Regions from separate parts of the Pseudoalteromonas sp. CuT4-3 genome, predicted to be linked through region 1. Evidence: predicted binding sites of a transcription regulator. Region 1 holds the regulator's gene; each other region holds the start of a gene.
The links. The regulator sigma-54, encoded in region 1, starts transcription at its own class of promoters, with help from an activator protein. The targets are predictions, from matches to a motif close to GTTGGCACGNNNNTNGNNT.

Region 2: VOI46_RS00085 (EF-hand domain-containing protein) is a predicted target of sigma-54. The motif match lies at 3,190-3,208, and genes of this name have one in related genera.
Region 3: VOI46_RS03070 (DUF1328 family protein) is a predicted target of sigma-54. The motif match lies at 2,406-2,424, and genes of this name have one in related genera.

Annotation. Positions count from the first base shown of each region.
Region 1 covers NZ_CP142030.1:3,031,247-3,036,345, reverse strand. Annotated here, with positions in the region: gene rapZ (RNase adapter RapZ) at 1-675, opposite strand, end outside; gene VOI46_RS14040 (PTS sugar transporter subunit IIA) at 695-1,147, opposite strand; gene hpf (ribosome hibernation promoting factor) at 1,152-1,439, opposite strand; gene VOI46_RS14030 (RNA polymerase factor sigma-54) at 1,467-2,966, opposite strand; gene lptB (LPS export ABC transporter ATP-binding protein) at 3,036-3,761, opposite strand; gene lptA (lipopolysaccharide transport periplasmic protein LptA) at 3,758-4,306, opposite strand; gene lptC (LPS export ABC transporter periplasmic protein LptC) at 4,296-4,850, opposite strand; gene kdsC (3-deoxy-manno-octulosonate-8-phosphatase KdsC) at 4,847-5,099, opposite strand, start outside.
Region 2 covers NZ_CP142030.1:18,618-23,716, forward strand. Annotated here, with positions in the region: gene VOI46_RS00070 (YigZ family protein) at 14-628, shown strand; gene VOI46_RS00075 (TrkH family potassium uptake protein) at 679-2,130, shown strand; gene VOI46_RS00080 (flagellar brake protein) at 2,160-2,822, shown strand; gene VOI46_RS00085 (EF-hand domain-containing protein) at 3,287-3,499, shown strand; gene VOI46_RS00090 (calmodulin-like protein) at 3,629-3,841, shown strand; gene VOI46_RS00095 (EF-hand domain-containing protein) at 4,020-4,235, shown strand; gene trkA (Trk system potassium transporter TrkA) at 4,321-5,099, opposite strand, start outside.
Region 3 covers NZ_CP142030.1:691,344-696,442, reverse strand. Annotated here, with positions in the region: gene oadA (sodium-extruding oxaloacetate decarboxylase subunit alpha) at 1-1,681, opposite strand, end outside; gene VOI46_RS03075 (OadG family transporter subunit) at 1,691-1,936, opposite strand; gene VOI46_RS03070 (DUF1328 family protein) at 2,464-2,637, shown strand; gene VOI46_RS03065 (hypothetical protein) at 2,690-2,881, shown strand; gene VOI46_RS03060 (YcxB family protein) at 3,038-3,505, shown strand; gene csrA (carbon storage regulator CsrA) at 3,556-3,747, opposite strand; gene VOI46_RS03050 (aspartate kinase) at 3,837-5,054, opposite strand; gene alaS (alanine--tRNA ligase) at 5,061-5,099, opposite strand, start outside.

The sequences.
Region 1 (5,099 bases):
AAAGGTTTGAATTTGCCAAGTGAATTTTTGCACTATGCTGTGATTTGCCAAAAAATCTTTTACTGGTTGATCAAGGCCCGTAAGCGGTTTGAGTTCAGGCTCCCAGTGGGGGTTTGGCAAAAAGCGAGCATCAAAAACATAATCAGCTTCTTTAGGTATGCCGTGTTTAAAGCCAAACGATTCAAACGTTACAATAAGTTGCTTATCTTTTTTACCCAGTATTTTTTCGCGAATTGACTCTGCTAATTGGTGCACACTTAAATCGGTGGTATCAAGCATAAAGTCAGCGCGCGTTACGAGTACATCAAGCAGTTCTTTTTCTTTTTTTATTGCTAAATCAAGCGGCAGCGAATCGATGGATAAAGGGTGTAACCTGCGTGTTTCTGAAAAACGTTTGATCAGTGTTTGATCATCACTATCTAAATAAAACAGTGTGGGTTTAGCAAAGTCAGGAAGGTACTCGAGAATATCGTTAAATTCGTCTTGTTCTTTGGGGATATTACGAACATCTATACTAACGGCTATTTTGTCATAGTTATCTGAAACACTTCGCACTAAAGAGGGCAGTAAGTTGACCGGAATATTATCTACGCAATAATAGCCTAAATCTTCAACCACGCGTAAAGCAACCGACTTACCTGAACCAGAACGGCCGCTTATGATAATTAACTCCATTTATAGCCCTTAGTATTTACTACGATTGATCAACAATTACTTGATACAGCTCTGCATCGGTTTTAGCACTACGCAGCTGTTTACAAAATTCTTTGTTGCTCAGTTTATCAGCTATGGTTGCCAGAGTCTTTAGGTGCTGTTGGTTATCGCCATCTGGTACGATGAGTGCAACAAAAATATCAACAGGGCAGTTATCAATAGCGTCAAAGTTAACAGGCGTGTCGCTAACAAGTACTAAAGCCAGCGGCTCTTCTACGCCACCCATTCTGCCATGAGGGATGGCGATACCCCGGCCAATACCAGTACTGCCTAGCTTTTCTCTACTTGCCAGCGCATTAAGAATATCTTGTTGTGGTAAGTAGGGGAGCTTTTCATGAGCAAGCTCACTGATAAACTCTAAAATTCTTTTTTTACTACTAAAAAGGACCGCAGCTTTGCTGCAGTCCTGGCATACTAATGTACTTAATTTCATAATATTAGTGTCTAGCAAGCTTCTCTTTATGTTTTATGACTTGACGATCGAGCTTGTCAATCAACGAGTCTATAGCGGCATACATATCTTGGTGCTCTGTTGAGGCAAATAAATCTGCGCCACTTACATGAATAGTCGCTTCTGCTTTTTGGTTGAGTTTTTCTACATCGAGAATGACATGCACATTGCTAATATGATCTGAGTGCCTTTCTAGCTTTGCAAATTTATTATTTACATAGTCTCTAAGTGAATCAGTTACTTCTACGTGACGACCAGTTAGGTTTAGTTGCATAAGCATTTCCTCTTTGTTTTTTACGTCTTATATCAAACTCTTTCTCTGATTTGACGGTGGAATAGCTAGCGATTCACGGTATTTTGCTATTGTGCGTCTAGCTACTTTAATTCCTTGCTCTGCCAATATATCCGCAATTTTACTATCACTCAATGGTTTAGCTGAGTTTTCCGCGGCAATTAGCTTTTTAATTAGGGCACGTATTGCGGTTGATGAACACTCGCCGCCGTTTTCAGTGCTTACGTGGCTTGAGAAAAAATACTTAAGCTCAAAAATACCACGTGGCGTATGCATATATTTTTGCGTAGTAACACGCGAAATTGTCGATTCATGCATTTCTACCATTTCAGCAACATCGTTTAAAACCATTGGCTTCATGGCTTCTGGGCCATGTTCAAAAAATGCCTGTTGCTGTTTTACAATACAGTTTGTTACTTTGAGCAGCGTGTCGTTTCTGCTTTCAAGGCTTTTTATAAACCATTTAGCTTCTTGTAAGTGAGAACGAATAAATTGGCTATCACCACTTGATTTAACGGTACGTGACATAGCCGCGTACTGACTATTTACGCGTATTTTTGGCATGCTATCTGGGTTTAGCTCTACCACCCAGCGGCCTTTTATTTTTTTAACCGACACATCTGGTATTACATACTCCGACTCTTCCCTTACTATTGTATCTGCAGGTTTTGGGTTGAGGGTATGTATTAGGGTCATGACCTCTTTAAGCTCGTCTTCTTTAAGCTTAGTCTTTTTCATTAATGTACGATAGTCGCGTGCCGCTAATAGATCAATGTGATCGGTTAAGATCATTTTAGTTTGTTCTATAAAAGGGGTGTCTTTATCAAACTGGTTTAGCTGAATGCACAAGCACTCTTGTAAACTGCGCGCGGCTATACCTACAGGGTCAAATAACTGAATACGCTTTAAAACGGCTTCTATTTCATCAAGTTCAACTTCAACTTCGTCATCGTTTTCTTGGTTAAAGCTCTCTAAAATCTCTTCACAACTTAGCGTTAAAATACCCGAGTCATCTACAGCTTCTACAATGGCAATAGCAATGGCTTCATCAGTTGGGCTAAAAGGAGTAAGCTGAAGCTGCCACATTAAATACTCATGTAGCGTTTCAGTAGAGGCACCTTGATAAATAGACTCATCTTCCGGCATTGGGCCTGAGGATGCCGCAGGGGCTGCGCTCATGTACTCATCCCAAGTTACATCCATTGCCATATCATCGCTAACGGTGTCTTTATTTAAAGCTTCGCCACTGTCTTGCTCGTACTCGCTGGTTGTATCGTCAGCCGATGCGCTTACGGTTACATCATCCGTATCTGCTTTTTGTTCATTTTTTCCAGCCGACTCTTCCGTGTAATCTTGCTCTTCTACTTCTAATAGCGGGTTGCTATCAAGTGCTTCTTGTATTTCTTGCTGGAGATCCAATGTACTGAGCTGCAGCAAGCGAATCGCTTGTTGCAATTGTGGAGTCATTGTAAGTTGCTGGCCCATGCGCAGCTGTAATGATTGCCTCATGTATCTCTAACAATCCTTTTATGTTGTTATAATTAATATTAGCAGATGCTTGTAGGTATGGCTTAAATGTTACAGCCTAAATTGCTCGCCTAAATAAACATCGCGTACAGTTTTGTCATTTAATACGTGTTCTGGGGTGCCAGATGCAATTAGCTCCCCATGAGAAACAATGTAGGCTTTTTCACAAACATCAAGGGTTTCTCTTACATTGTGATCGGTAATTAATACGCCAATGCCACGGTTTTTAAGATGTTCTATTATTTTCTTTATATCTAACACTGAAATCGGATCAACACCAGCAAAAGGCTCATCCAATAAAATAAATTTAGGGTTTGCTGCCAGTGCTCTGGCAATTTCTACACGGCGGCGTTCACCACCAGAAAGCGCCATACCTTGGCTATCGCGAATATGCTGAATACTAAATTCATCAAGTAAGTTGTTAAGCGTTTCTTCTCGCGCGGCTTTATTGAGCTCTTTACGCGTTTCTAAAATAGCCATTAAGTTTTGATAAACTGTCAGCTTTCTAAATATTGATGACTCTTGCGGCAAATAGCCAATGCCTAAGCGGGCGCGGCTGTGCATAGGTAATAACGTAATGTCGTTATCATCAATAGAAATTTTACCTTTGTCGCTAGGTACTAACCCTACAATCATGTAAAAGGTGGTGGTTTTACCTGCGCCATTAGGGCCCAATAAGCCAACAATGCTGCCGGCTTCTACCTCAAGGCCTACATTTTTTACAACTTGGCGGCCTTTATAGCTTTTTGCTAATAGTTCTGCTTTTAAGGTGCTCATGGTTGACCTTCGTTACCTGTTTTTTCTTTAATTTTTGCTTCAACAGGCACTAAAATTGTGTGGACACGATCCGTAGAGTTTTCGTCTTTTTCTGCGCTAATAAGCTGCTGCTGCATATCGTAGGTAATACTTTTAGCATTAATTTTTTGACCGGCTTGTGCGACTTCAGCATCGCCAACAAGCGTTAAAAAGCGCTTTGCTACGTCGTAACGTACTTCGTTTGCACTGGCGCTCATTACGGTACCATCGTCTTGTTTTTCTTCGAAGTAGGCTGGGCTGCCAGTGGCAATAAGGAGTTGTTTGTTATCCCCTAAGTCTTCACGTTTATGTACTTCAAGTCGGTCGGCTGTAATTTTGCGATTACCATGCACAATTTCGACGTTCTTTTCAAAAATACCTACGTTTTCTTTAAGTTGGCCTTCTTGACGGTCTGCACTAATAGAAATTTGATTTGCTGGCGGTTGAGCAGCAGGCTCAGCAGCAGAGGCGCTAAATGCAAGCATTAGCGATGGGATAATAAGTATTTTAGTGAGTTTATTGGTCATAATATATTGTTCGCGTATGGTTAATTAGTTTTATTACTTCGGTTTTTAAATCGGCTTCAAGGCCTTTACCGACAATTTTTAAATTAGGCCCAGTAACAACCACTGGCTGCTCAGAGCGCATTGTTAGCGCTTTAATGTCGACTTCGATGTTATCGGCATTGATGTTATCTATCATGGCGTTATCAACTAAATTTTTAGCAACCACATTGCCTTCTAAAATAAGTTGTTTATCTTCGTAAAGCGTTGCTTCGTCTGCATTTATTCGCCATGTTTGCTTTTCGTTATACAAGGTGAAAATAGGTTTTTCAAAAAATGTAAAACCAAGCTGTTGGTACAGCTCCATTTTAGCCGCAGTGACTTTATGGCTTATTTTGCCTTGCTCGTCATAGGCTGTTTGCTTAAGCTCTATAGCGGTGTAATCGGGCTTTGCAATTACTTCAGGTTCTTGCTCTGGCGCTACATTGGTTTGGGTAAAATAAGGGTACCAAAGCCAAACCATACAGCCGATGAATAACGCACTGAGTATAACGCGTGCTGCATTCATGAACTGGTGCCTTGTGTTGTAAGCGCTATGCCGTTCTCTAGCATAAGTAAATCTGTGAGCTCTCTAACGGCGCCAAAGCCACCAGGCATTTGCGTAGTGTAATGCGATAAGCGCTTAATAAGCGGGTGCGCATCGTTTACTGCAACGGCAAAGCCAACGCGCTCCATTACTGGCATGTCAGGACCATCGTCGCCAATATAGGCTATTTGTTCATCAGTTAACTTTAAAGTGTTTTTGAGTTCTTGATAA
Region 2 (5,099 bases), 650 kb from region 1:
TTAAGCTTTAATTATGTCTGAATATAAATACCCCGCCGATGATGTGTTTCATCAAGAAGAAATTAAAAAAAGCACCTTTATAGTTCATATTGCGCATACGCCAGACCTAGAGGCTGCTAAAGAATTTATTAAAAGCATTGAAGAAAAGTACCCAGATGCTCGCCATAATTGTTGGGCGCACGTAGCGGGTAACCCAGGCGGAAGCCATGTTTATGGTTTTTCTGATGATGGCGAGCCAAATGGTACCGCAGGAAAGCCCATGCTTAATGTGCTGGTGGGTTCTGGACTTGGCGAAATTACTGCGGTTGTCACCCGTTATTTTGGCGGTATAAAGCTGGGCACCGGTGGGTTAGTACGTGCCTATGGTGGGTCGCTTAATAATGCACTTTCGCAGCTAAAAACGGTGACTAAAGTACCGAGTATCGAGATTGTAGGCCAAAGCGAATACAGCATGCAGGGCGCAATAGAGCAATTGTTAAAAACCAATTATCAAGTACTTAATATAGAAAAACAATTTACTGCTAATATTGAATGGGTTATTACTATTGATAGCCGCCAAGCAAAACAGGCCATTAAAGATATTTTTGATTTAAGCCATGGCGTAGTTGAGTTAACTATCAAAGAGTAAGACAATAACTTACACACTTATATTTACTAATAATAAAAGCGATAAGCTACATGCAATTTCGTACCATCATAAAAATCCTTGGCCAACTTGTTGCGCTGTTTAGTATTACCATGGTGCCGCCTGCGGTGGTGTCTTTATTTTATAAAGATGGTGGTGGTGTTCCTTTTGTATTAGCGTTTATATTTAGTGTGGTTATTGGTTTAACAGCTTATTACCCAAACAGGCATGAAAACGGCGACTTAAAAGCACGCGAAGGCTTTTTAATTGTTGTACTGTTTTGGCTGGTACTAGGGGCGTTTGCATCGTTACCGCTGATTTTCTTACAAGAACCTAATTTGTCTATGGCCGATGCGGTGTTTGAGGCCTTTTCTGGCCTTACAACCACTGGGGCCACTGTACTTACCGGAATTGAATACCTGCCTAAGTCTGTTTTGTTTTATCGCCAGCAATTACAGTGGTTTGGCGGTATGGGTATCATTGTACTTGCTGTTGCTATTCTGCCCATGCTTGGGGTCGGTGGCATGCAGTTATACCGAGCTGAGATCCCAGGCCCAGTAAAAGATTCAAAAATGACCCCCCGCATTGCCGATACCGCAAAGCACCTTTGGTACATTTATGTGTCGTTAACGGTAACCTGTATGTTGGCGTATTGGGCGGCAGGTATGGAGTGGTTTGATGCTATATGCCATGCGTTTTCTACAGTGGCGATTGGCGGTTTTTCTACTTACGATGCCTCAATAGGGCACTTTGATAGCCCTGTTATTAACTTTATATGTGTTTTCTTTTTAATTATTGCTGCGGTTAACTTTTCACTGCATTACGCGGCGGTAGCGAGTCGTAATATTCAGGTATACATTCGTGACCCTGAATTTAAAGTTTTTTTACTGATACAGTTAGCGCTGGTGGTGATTTGTTTTACGGTGCTCTCATCTAACGAAATATTTGCCGATGGCGATGAAACCCTCGATCAGGCCTTATTTCAGGCGGTGTCTATGAGTACCACAGCCGGTTTTGCCACCGATAACTTTTCTACTTGGCCGCTGTTTTTACCTATATTGCTTATTTTTTCGAGCTTTATAGGTGGCTGTGCAGGTTCAACCGGTGGCGGTATGAAAGTTGTACGCGTGTTTTTACTTTACCTACAAGGCATACGTGAGCTTAACCGCTTAGTGCACCCACGTGCTATATACTCTATTAAGCTTGGTCGTAAAGCCCTGCCCGATAAAGTAGTTGAAGCGGTTTGGGGGTTTTTCTCAGCGTACGCATTGGTGTTTATTATTATAATGCTGGCACTAATGGGAACCGGCATGGACAACATTACCGCGTTCTCTGCTACGGCGGCGTGTTTAAATAATTTAGGCCCAGGCTTAGGTGATGTTGCCTCGCATTATGGGGCGGTGAGCGATGGTGCCAAATGGCTATTAACCATTGCCATGGTATTTGGTCGCTTAGAAATTTTCACCTTACTCGTGCTATTTACGCCGACCTTTTGGCGTGGGTAATAATATAAAAATGATGCTTAGGAACAGGCATGCCACATTCTAATTTAGATAAATTACACCAGTTAACAACAGGGCGATTGGTCGACTTGGAAATTGTTACGCCTACCAGTAGTAAACGCGTAAAAACAGAGTTTATTGGCTTGCTAGAAAATAAATTTATTATTTTAAATTACCCAAGTTCAAAGCGTTTACCTGCTGCAAGTGATTACCTACGTGATGGTGTAATGGTGGTGGTAAGAGCGGTTATAGAAGGCAGTGGCGGCCAAGTAATAGCATTTAGGCAGCAGCTTATGTCGGTTGCCTCACACCCTGCTAGGCTCATTTTTATTAATTACCCTACGCAAGTGCAGTTATTTGCACTGCGCGCGCAAACACGCATACCTACCTTATTACCTGCAAAATTAACTCTAAGTGACGATAGAGTACTTGAAGGGGTGATTAAAGACATCTCGCTTACCGGGGTGATGTTTGATGTCCGCGGCGATCAAAACGATGAAAATATTAAAGATATGCAATGCACGGTGACGGTTGATACCAACAATAAAGCATTTACTGGCGAAATATGCAGTGTAAAAGAACACGCCGCGGGAGTTAATTGTGGTATTAAACTTTTAGCCAGTGAAGATGAAATGAAGGCATTTATGAAAGAGCACTTTATCGATCCCGCAATGCTTGAGTTGCCATTAGAATAAGCACTTTCGCTTAATAGCAACAAATGGCCATTTTTTATTTGAGTGGCAGTCATATTTTTTAAAACTTCACAAAATAATTTTTATTTTCTATAAAAATCAGCTGTATAGATTAGTTTTACGAGTGAGTTATTTTAATACGTTAGCTCCCCCTCACGGCTAAAATTTAGTCTCTTTTTTCGATAAATCTCCATCCTTACAATTTACGCCGAAAATTGTAGCTTTTTTCTCTTATGTAACTAGCTGTTTTTATTGTATTTAAAAACTTAGCTTTACCCTTTGTTGCTAGTTTGCAACATAAAACCCCCGCAAATTTATCAAAAATAGCCAAGCACTCTTTTAACTGATTGAAATTAATGAACTTTTAAAACTTGGCATTCAAGTTGTAATAGTCTGGCTGTACTGAACAATAACGTGATTTAAAGTAAAACACTTAATCGCACACATATACTTGAAGGAATTATATTATGAAAAGCATTAATAAAACTTTAGCACTTATCGCCCTTGCTTCATCATCAGCGGCATTTGCAGCAACCGATTTTGATACGTTAGATGTAGATGGCAGCGGCACGATTAGCAAATCAGAGGCATCAATTGATGCAAAACTGATGAGCATGTTCTCAGAATTAGATACTGACCAAGATGGTGAGCTATCAAAAGAAGAATTTTCAGAAGCTTAAAGTGTGGTAACAATCCTGAGTTGCCAATGACAACCTAAGTAGGCAAGGGAGCTTACGAAAAAGGATTACAAGGATTGCGTACACCACGTAGTGAACTTAACTAATTTGTTTATATTGAAGGATTAAATTATGAAGCATTTAAATAAAGCACTCGCATTTATGGCTATTGCCTCTTCTTCTGCTGCATTTGCAGGGACTGATTTTGACACGCTAGATGTAGATGGCAATGGTGCCATTAGCCAAGCTGAGGCATCGGTTGATGCGGATTTAATGGCTGAGTTTGTTGAGCTTGATACCGACGGAAATGGTGAGCTTTCAAAGCAAGAGTTCTCTAAATACTAGGGTGTGATGATCTTTGCCAATTGAGCGCAGGACAGCGCATGTTCACTTAGCGAAGAGTCATTTGCTCTAATCCAATGTGCATTAAAACTTAATAATGCAAATTGGCAAAAGCACTTTTTAGTTAATTTTTAAACCCATGGATCTTAGAAAAGGATTTCCACTTAATTAGGACACAACTATGAAAACATTAAATACAGCACTTGCCGTTATCGTATTAGCTTCTTCATCAGCGGCGTATGCTGCAGTCGACTTTGCCTCGTTTGATGCCGATGGTGATGGTGCAATTTCAAAGCAAGAAGCGCAGGTAAATTCACAGCTAGTGAAAATTTTTGACCAGCTAGATACTGATGGTAATGGTGAAATTTCTGAGCAAGAGTTTTCAAAAGTACAGTAATTAGTAAGCTGCTAAGCAGGGTTGCCTAGCATTAAAAAACATACTCCACTAAAGCCGCCTTAGTCAGCGGCTTTTTTGTGTTTAACTATAAAAATATAGCGCTAACTTGGAATAGCTTTTCTACTACGTTGATATGCTTTTTATCGATTAAAAACATAATAACGTGATCACCAGACATAATAACCGTGTCGTCGTGGGCAATCAGTACGTCGTCATTACGTACAATAGCGCCAATCGTTGTACCTGCAGGTAGCTTGATATCGGCAATCGCACGGCCAACTACTTTTGATGTGTTTTCATCGCCGTGGGCAACGGCTTCAATGGCCTCTGCCGCGCCTTTACGTAACGAGTACACATTAACAATATCGCCACGGCGTACGTGTGTAAGTAGCGCCGAAATAGTTGCTTGTTGTGGTGATATAGCAATATCTATTTCACCCCCTTGCACTAAATCTACATACGCACCACGCTGAATAAGCACCATGGTTTTTTGTGCGCCCATGCGTTTTGCAAGCATGGCCGACATTATATTTGCTTCATCGTCGTTGGTTACAGCAATAAACACATCAACTTGTTCTATGTGCTCTTCAGATAGTAGTTCTTGGTCTGAGGCGTCTCCACAAAACACGACGGTGTTATCTAGCATTTCAGAGAGTTGCTCAGCACGCTCTTTACTGCGCTCTAGTAACTTAACGCTGTGGTTTTTTTCCAGTGAGCGAGCAAGGCCTGCACCAATGTTACCACCACCGGCTATCATAATTTTTTTATAAGAACGCTCAAGCTTTTGTAGCTCGTTCATAACCGCACGAATATGCTTAGTGGCAGCAATGAAAAATACTTCATCGTCCGCTTCTATTACCGTGG
Region 3 (5,099 bases), 1.3 Mb from region 1:
TTTCCATTTTCATCGCTTCCATAATAACAACCACATCGCCTTCGTTTACGGCTTGGCCTGCTTTTACTTTTACTTTAAAAATATTACCTGCCAGTGGCGCATTCAGTGTTTCACCTGATGCAACCGATGCTGATTGTGGTAAGTGCTCTGAATCTTTTAGCGTTACCTCTTTAAGCTCGCCACCTTGCGCAACCACTACATCGTAAACTTTACCGTCAACTTTAACGCTGTATTGCTCAGCGCTAACACCTTTGTTACTTGCAGGTTTTGCTGCAGGCTTAGTGTTTGCATCATCAGCACTTGGCACTGCTTCAAAGGCATCTGGGTTGTTGCGATTTTTAATAAATTTAAGGCCAACCTGTGGGAATAATGCATAGGTAAGCACGTCATCTATTTGCTCATCAGCAAGTGTTAAACCTTGTTCTTGCGCTTCTTTTTGCAGCTCAGCTTCAAGCGATGCAAGCTCTGGGGCTATATTATCTGCAGGGCGACACGTAATAACCTCACTGCCATCAAGCACTCGCTCTTGCAGCTCTTTGTTCATAGGTGCAGGTGTTAAACCATACTCGCCTTTTAAAACACCGGCGGTTTCTTTGGTAATTGTTTTATAACGCTCACCCGTAAGCACATTTAGTACTGCTTGTGTGCCTACAATTTGCGATGTAGGAGTAACTAGCGGAATAAAACCTAAATCTTCACGCACGCGTGGGATCTCAAGTAATACTTCATTTAGCTTATCTGCTGCGCCTTGCTCTTTGAGTTGGTTTTCCATGTTGGTTAACATGCCACCAGGTACTTGTGCGAGTAAAATACGGCCATCAACACCTTTAAGGCTCCCCTCAAAGGCAGCGTACTTTTTACGTACATCTCTAAAATAAGCCGCTATTTCTTCTAGCTGGTTTAAATCTAATTCGGTATCGCGGGGCGTACCTTCAACAATCGCTACAATGGTTTCTGTAGCTGAATGACCGTAAGTCATACTCATTGAAGAAATTGCGGTATCAAGCATATCAATGCCTGCATCAATGGCTTTTTGATACGTAGCTGTACTTAAACCTGTGGTTGCATGGCACTGCATAGCAATAGGGATAGAAACGGTTTCTTTTAGCCCTTTAATAAGTTGCTCTGCATCGTATGGTTTTAATAAGCCTGCCATATCTTTAATACAAATAGAGTGACAACCTAAATCCTCTAGCTGTTTTGCAAGGGTTAACCACATATCAAGGGTATGCACAGGGCTTACAGTATAAGAAATAGTGCCTTGTGCGTGTGCTCCTACTTTTACAGCCGCTTTAATTGCCGTTTCTAAGTTACGCACATCGTTCATGGCGTCAAAAATACGAAATACATCTACACCATTTTTGTGGGCACGCTCTACAAACTTTTCTACCACGTCATCGGCATAGTGGCGGTAACCCAATAAATTTTGCCCACGTAATAGCATTTGCTGTTTAGTATTCGGCATTGCTTTTTTAAGGGCACGAATACGCTCCCACGGATCTTCACCTAAATAACGAATACACGAGTCAAACGTAGCGCCGCCCCACGACTCAATAGACCAATAACCGGCATCATCAAGTTTGCTAGCAATAGGTAGCATGTCATCTAAGCGCATACGGGTTGCAAGTAAAGACTGATGAGCATCGCGTAAAACAAGTTCTGTTAATTTTAATTTAGCCATGTGTGCCTCTTATTTATTATTTGATTTGTACTGAGCAATGGCAGCACTAATAGCAGCGATGTGCTCGTTTGGCACACCTTGAGATTTTAAAGATGGTGATTTAACCGGTATTGCAACTTCAGCCTCGTCAAAACGAGCAACCAATTTAGACATGAGTGACACAGCACCAATCAATATTGAAAGAAATACAAACACGCCCACCATGCCCGTCAGCATCAAGCTACCTGCGGTTGTGAGTACAGCTCCTATATCCATTTTTCTCCCCCTGCACTATATAGCGATATAAAAAACCGCTTTATTTAAATAATTATTCACCGAATGATAACAAAACTTTTAACTTTGTCCACCACCTGTCAATTGGTAAAACCAATTAAAATTAAACTAACATACAGTCACAATAGTTAACATAGCTAATACAGGGTTAAATTAGCTTAGATATAGATGATAAAAATAACCGTTATAGGCAAAGGTTATATGGTTAAACCCAAAAAAACTTAAAAACTATAAAAAATAGTAAGTTAAACGGCAGGTAAAAAATCAGCTTGGGCTAAAATGTAAATTGGTCTTACCAGGACTAGTAAAGAAGCGCGCAAAAAATATTTATTTTTTCACTCTCTTTACAATAGTGTGAATAAGTTACATCGTTAAACGTAAAACTTACCAATCCTAAATTTACAACTCTCGCTCAAAAAACATAACATATTGAAAATTAATAAAATTAAACTCTGGCACGCAACTGGCATTATTACTTTCGAACGAATTTGATAACCAAGGAGAAAACAATGTTACGCTGGACAATTACATTTTTAGTTATTGCTTTAATCGCTGCAGTGTTAGGTTTTGGTGGTATCGCAGGTGCCGCAGCTGGTATAGCAAAAATTATATTCTTTATCTTTTTAGTACTTTTAGTGATTTCTTTAGTTTCAGGTGCGCTGCGCGGTAAATCGCCCAGGTAGCTACTAACATACTTAAAACACTAAACAATCAACATATACAAGGAATTACATTATGAACTCAACAACTTTAAAAGCAGCACTAATCGCCGTATTTGCAGGTTTCTTTATGATGGGTTGTGAAGACAACCACGCAGAAGAAGCAGGTGAGCGTATTGATGAAGCAGTAACTGACGTGCAAAACTCTGTTGAAGATGCATGTGAAAATGTAAAAGAAGGCGTTAACGCAGAAGAAACTAACTGTTAATCTGTTTGGTAACGTAAAAAACGGCTTTTAATAAGCCGTTTTTTTGTGCGCTAATAAAAAGCGGCTTCTAACTCTTATAATGCATAGCCTACATTAACGGGTGTGATTTTTACGCTAGCTTGTTAAAATAGCGAAAACTATTACTTATTAGCAATTATGGCACTGACCACCACTTACACACTCGATAAACCCTACTACTACGAATGCTTTGACGAGTCCCACTCTTATAGTAAAGCAGCCAAGCCAAAGTATTTTTTGCTGGCATTACTGGTGTGCTTAGGTTTAATTAGTATTTACGCTATGGACGATCATTACCTAGGTACATTTTTAATAATGCTAGGTGTATTAGAATGCGTTGCCTTTTATTACCGCAGGCCTTGGTGGGTTACGCGCCAAATGTTTAGTCGTGCTTCGGGCTCAACGGTTACTCTTTCGTTTACCGATGACGCTATTAGCACCGAAAACCACTATAAAAGCCATACATTTAAGTGGGCAGAAATAACCCATATTATTAAAACCAACCACGGCTACTTAGTGCACCATAATAAAGGTATGCAATATATTTCTAGCAGTGTATTAACCGATGAAATGCGCGATTTTATAAACAAAAAAGCCACTCAGTGAGTGGCTTTTGGTATAGCTAAGTGCATTACTCAGCTAAGTATACGTGTTGATTAAGCATTGCCCGGATTAGGGTTAGACTTTTCAGCTTGTATACGCATGTAAATCTCTTCACGATGCACTGAAACGTCTTTAGGTGCGTTAACACCAATTCGAACTTGATTTCCTTTAACACCTAATACAGTAACAGTTACTTCGTCACCAATCATTAGGGTTTCACCTACTCTACGAGTTAGTATTAGCATTCTCTTGCTCCCATGTTCCAATAAATTATAAGATTCCGCTTGACCATTTTAATGAAAAATTGATTGAAAAGTAAGTAAAAACTCCCAAACTATCCATTTTCTGTTAAAAATTCTGAGTGTAACGCTCTTACTGCTAGTTCTAAATACTTCTCGTCAATTAAAACCGATACCTTGATTTCAGACGTCGATACTAAAACTATGTGTATGCCTTCTTGCGCCAATGCATCAAAAAATTGATGCGCTACACTACTGTGAGACTTCATTCCTATGCCAACAGCCGACACTTTTGCAACTGTTGTATCACTAGAAATGCTATCAGCCTGCAGATTTACCTGTTGTTGAGTTAGTAAATCGTGTGCTTGCAAATAGTCATTTGAATGCACAGTAAAAGCATAGTCTATTTTTTCAAAGTTATGATTAACTTGACTAATCATATCTATTTCGATGCCATTTTCTGCAAAAAGTTTCAAAATTTTTGTAAGAGAATGAACACAGTATGGTACGCCATGTACCTTTATCAAGCATTCGTCACGATTAAACGCAATCCCCGACACAACCTTAGTTGGCATATCGCTCTCCTCAAAACTTATTAGCGTTCCTTCATCGGGCTCAAAACTCGAAAGCACCCTTAGCGGCATTTTATGATTACCAGCAGACTCAACAGCACGAATATGCAATACTTTTGCGCCTAAGCTTGCCAGCTCTAGCATTTCCGCAAACGTTATATGGCGCATTCGCTGCGCGTTTGGTTCTACACGAGGATCAGTAGTGTATACGCCATCAACGTCGGTATAGATCTGACATTCATCGGCTTTTATTGCCGCGGCTATTTCTACCGCAGAGGTATCGGTGCCGCCGCGTCCAAGGGTTGTAATATTGCCCTCTACATCGCGCCCCTGAAAACCGGCAATAATCGCAACCCGATTATGCTCAAGCTCATGCTTTAAACGCGTCGCAGCAACCTCTTCAATACGGGCTTTACCAAACATGTTATCGGTTTGAATATTAACCTGATCGGCTAGTAGGCTTACAGCCGAATGGCCACGTTTTATAATAGCCATAGCAAGGAGCGAAACAGAAACCTGTTCTCCAGTGCTAATAAGTACGTCTAATTCTCGGCTACTCGGGCGAGTATCTATTTGCTTGGCGAGGTTAATTAAGCGGTTGGTTTCTCCCGACATGGCCGAAAGAACCACAACCACTTGATGACCTTGCTGCTTAGTTTTAACAACAAGGTCGGCGACCGCTTCTATTCGCTCAATAGAGCCAACCGAAGTGCCGCCAAACTTTTGGACAATAAGTGCCACGTAAGCTTAAACTTTCTCACTTACCCAGGCAGTCACGCTTTCAAG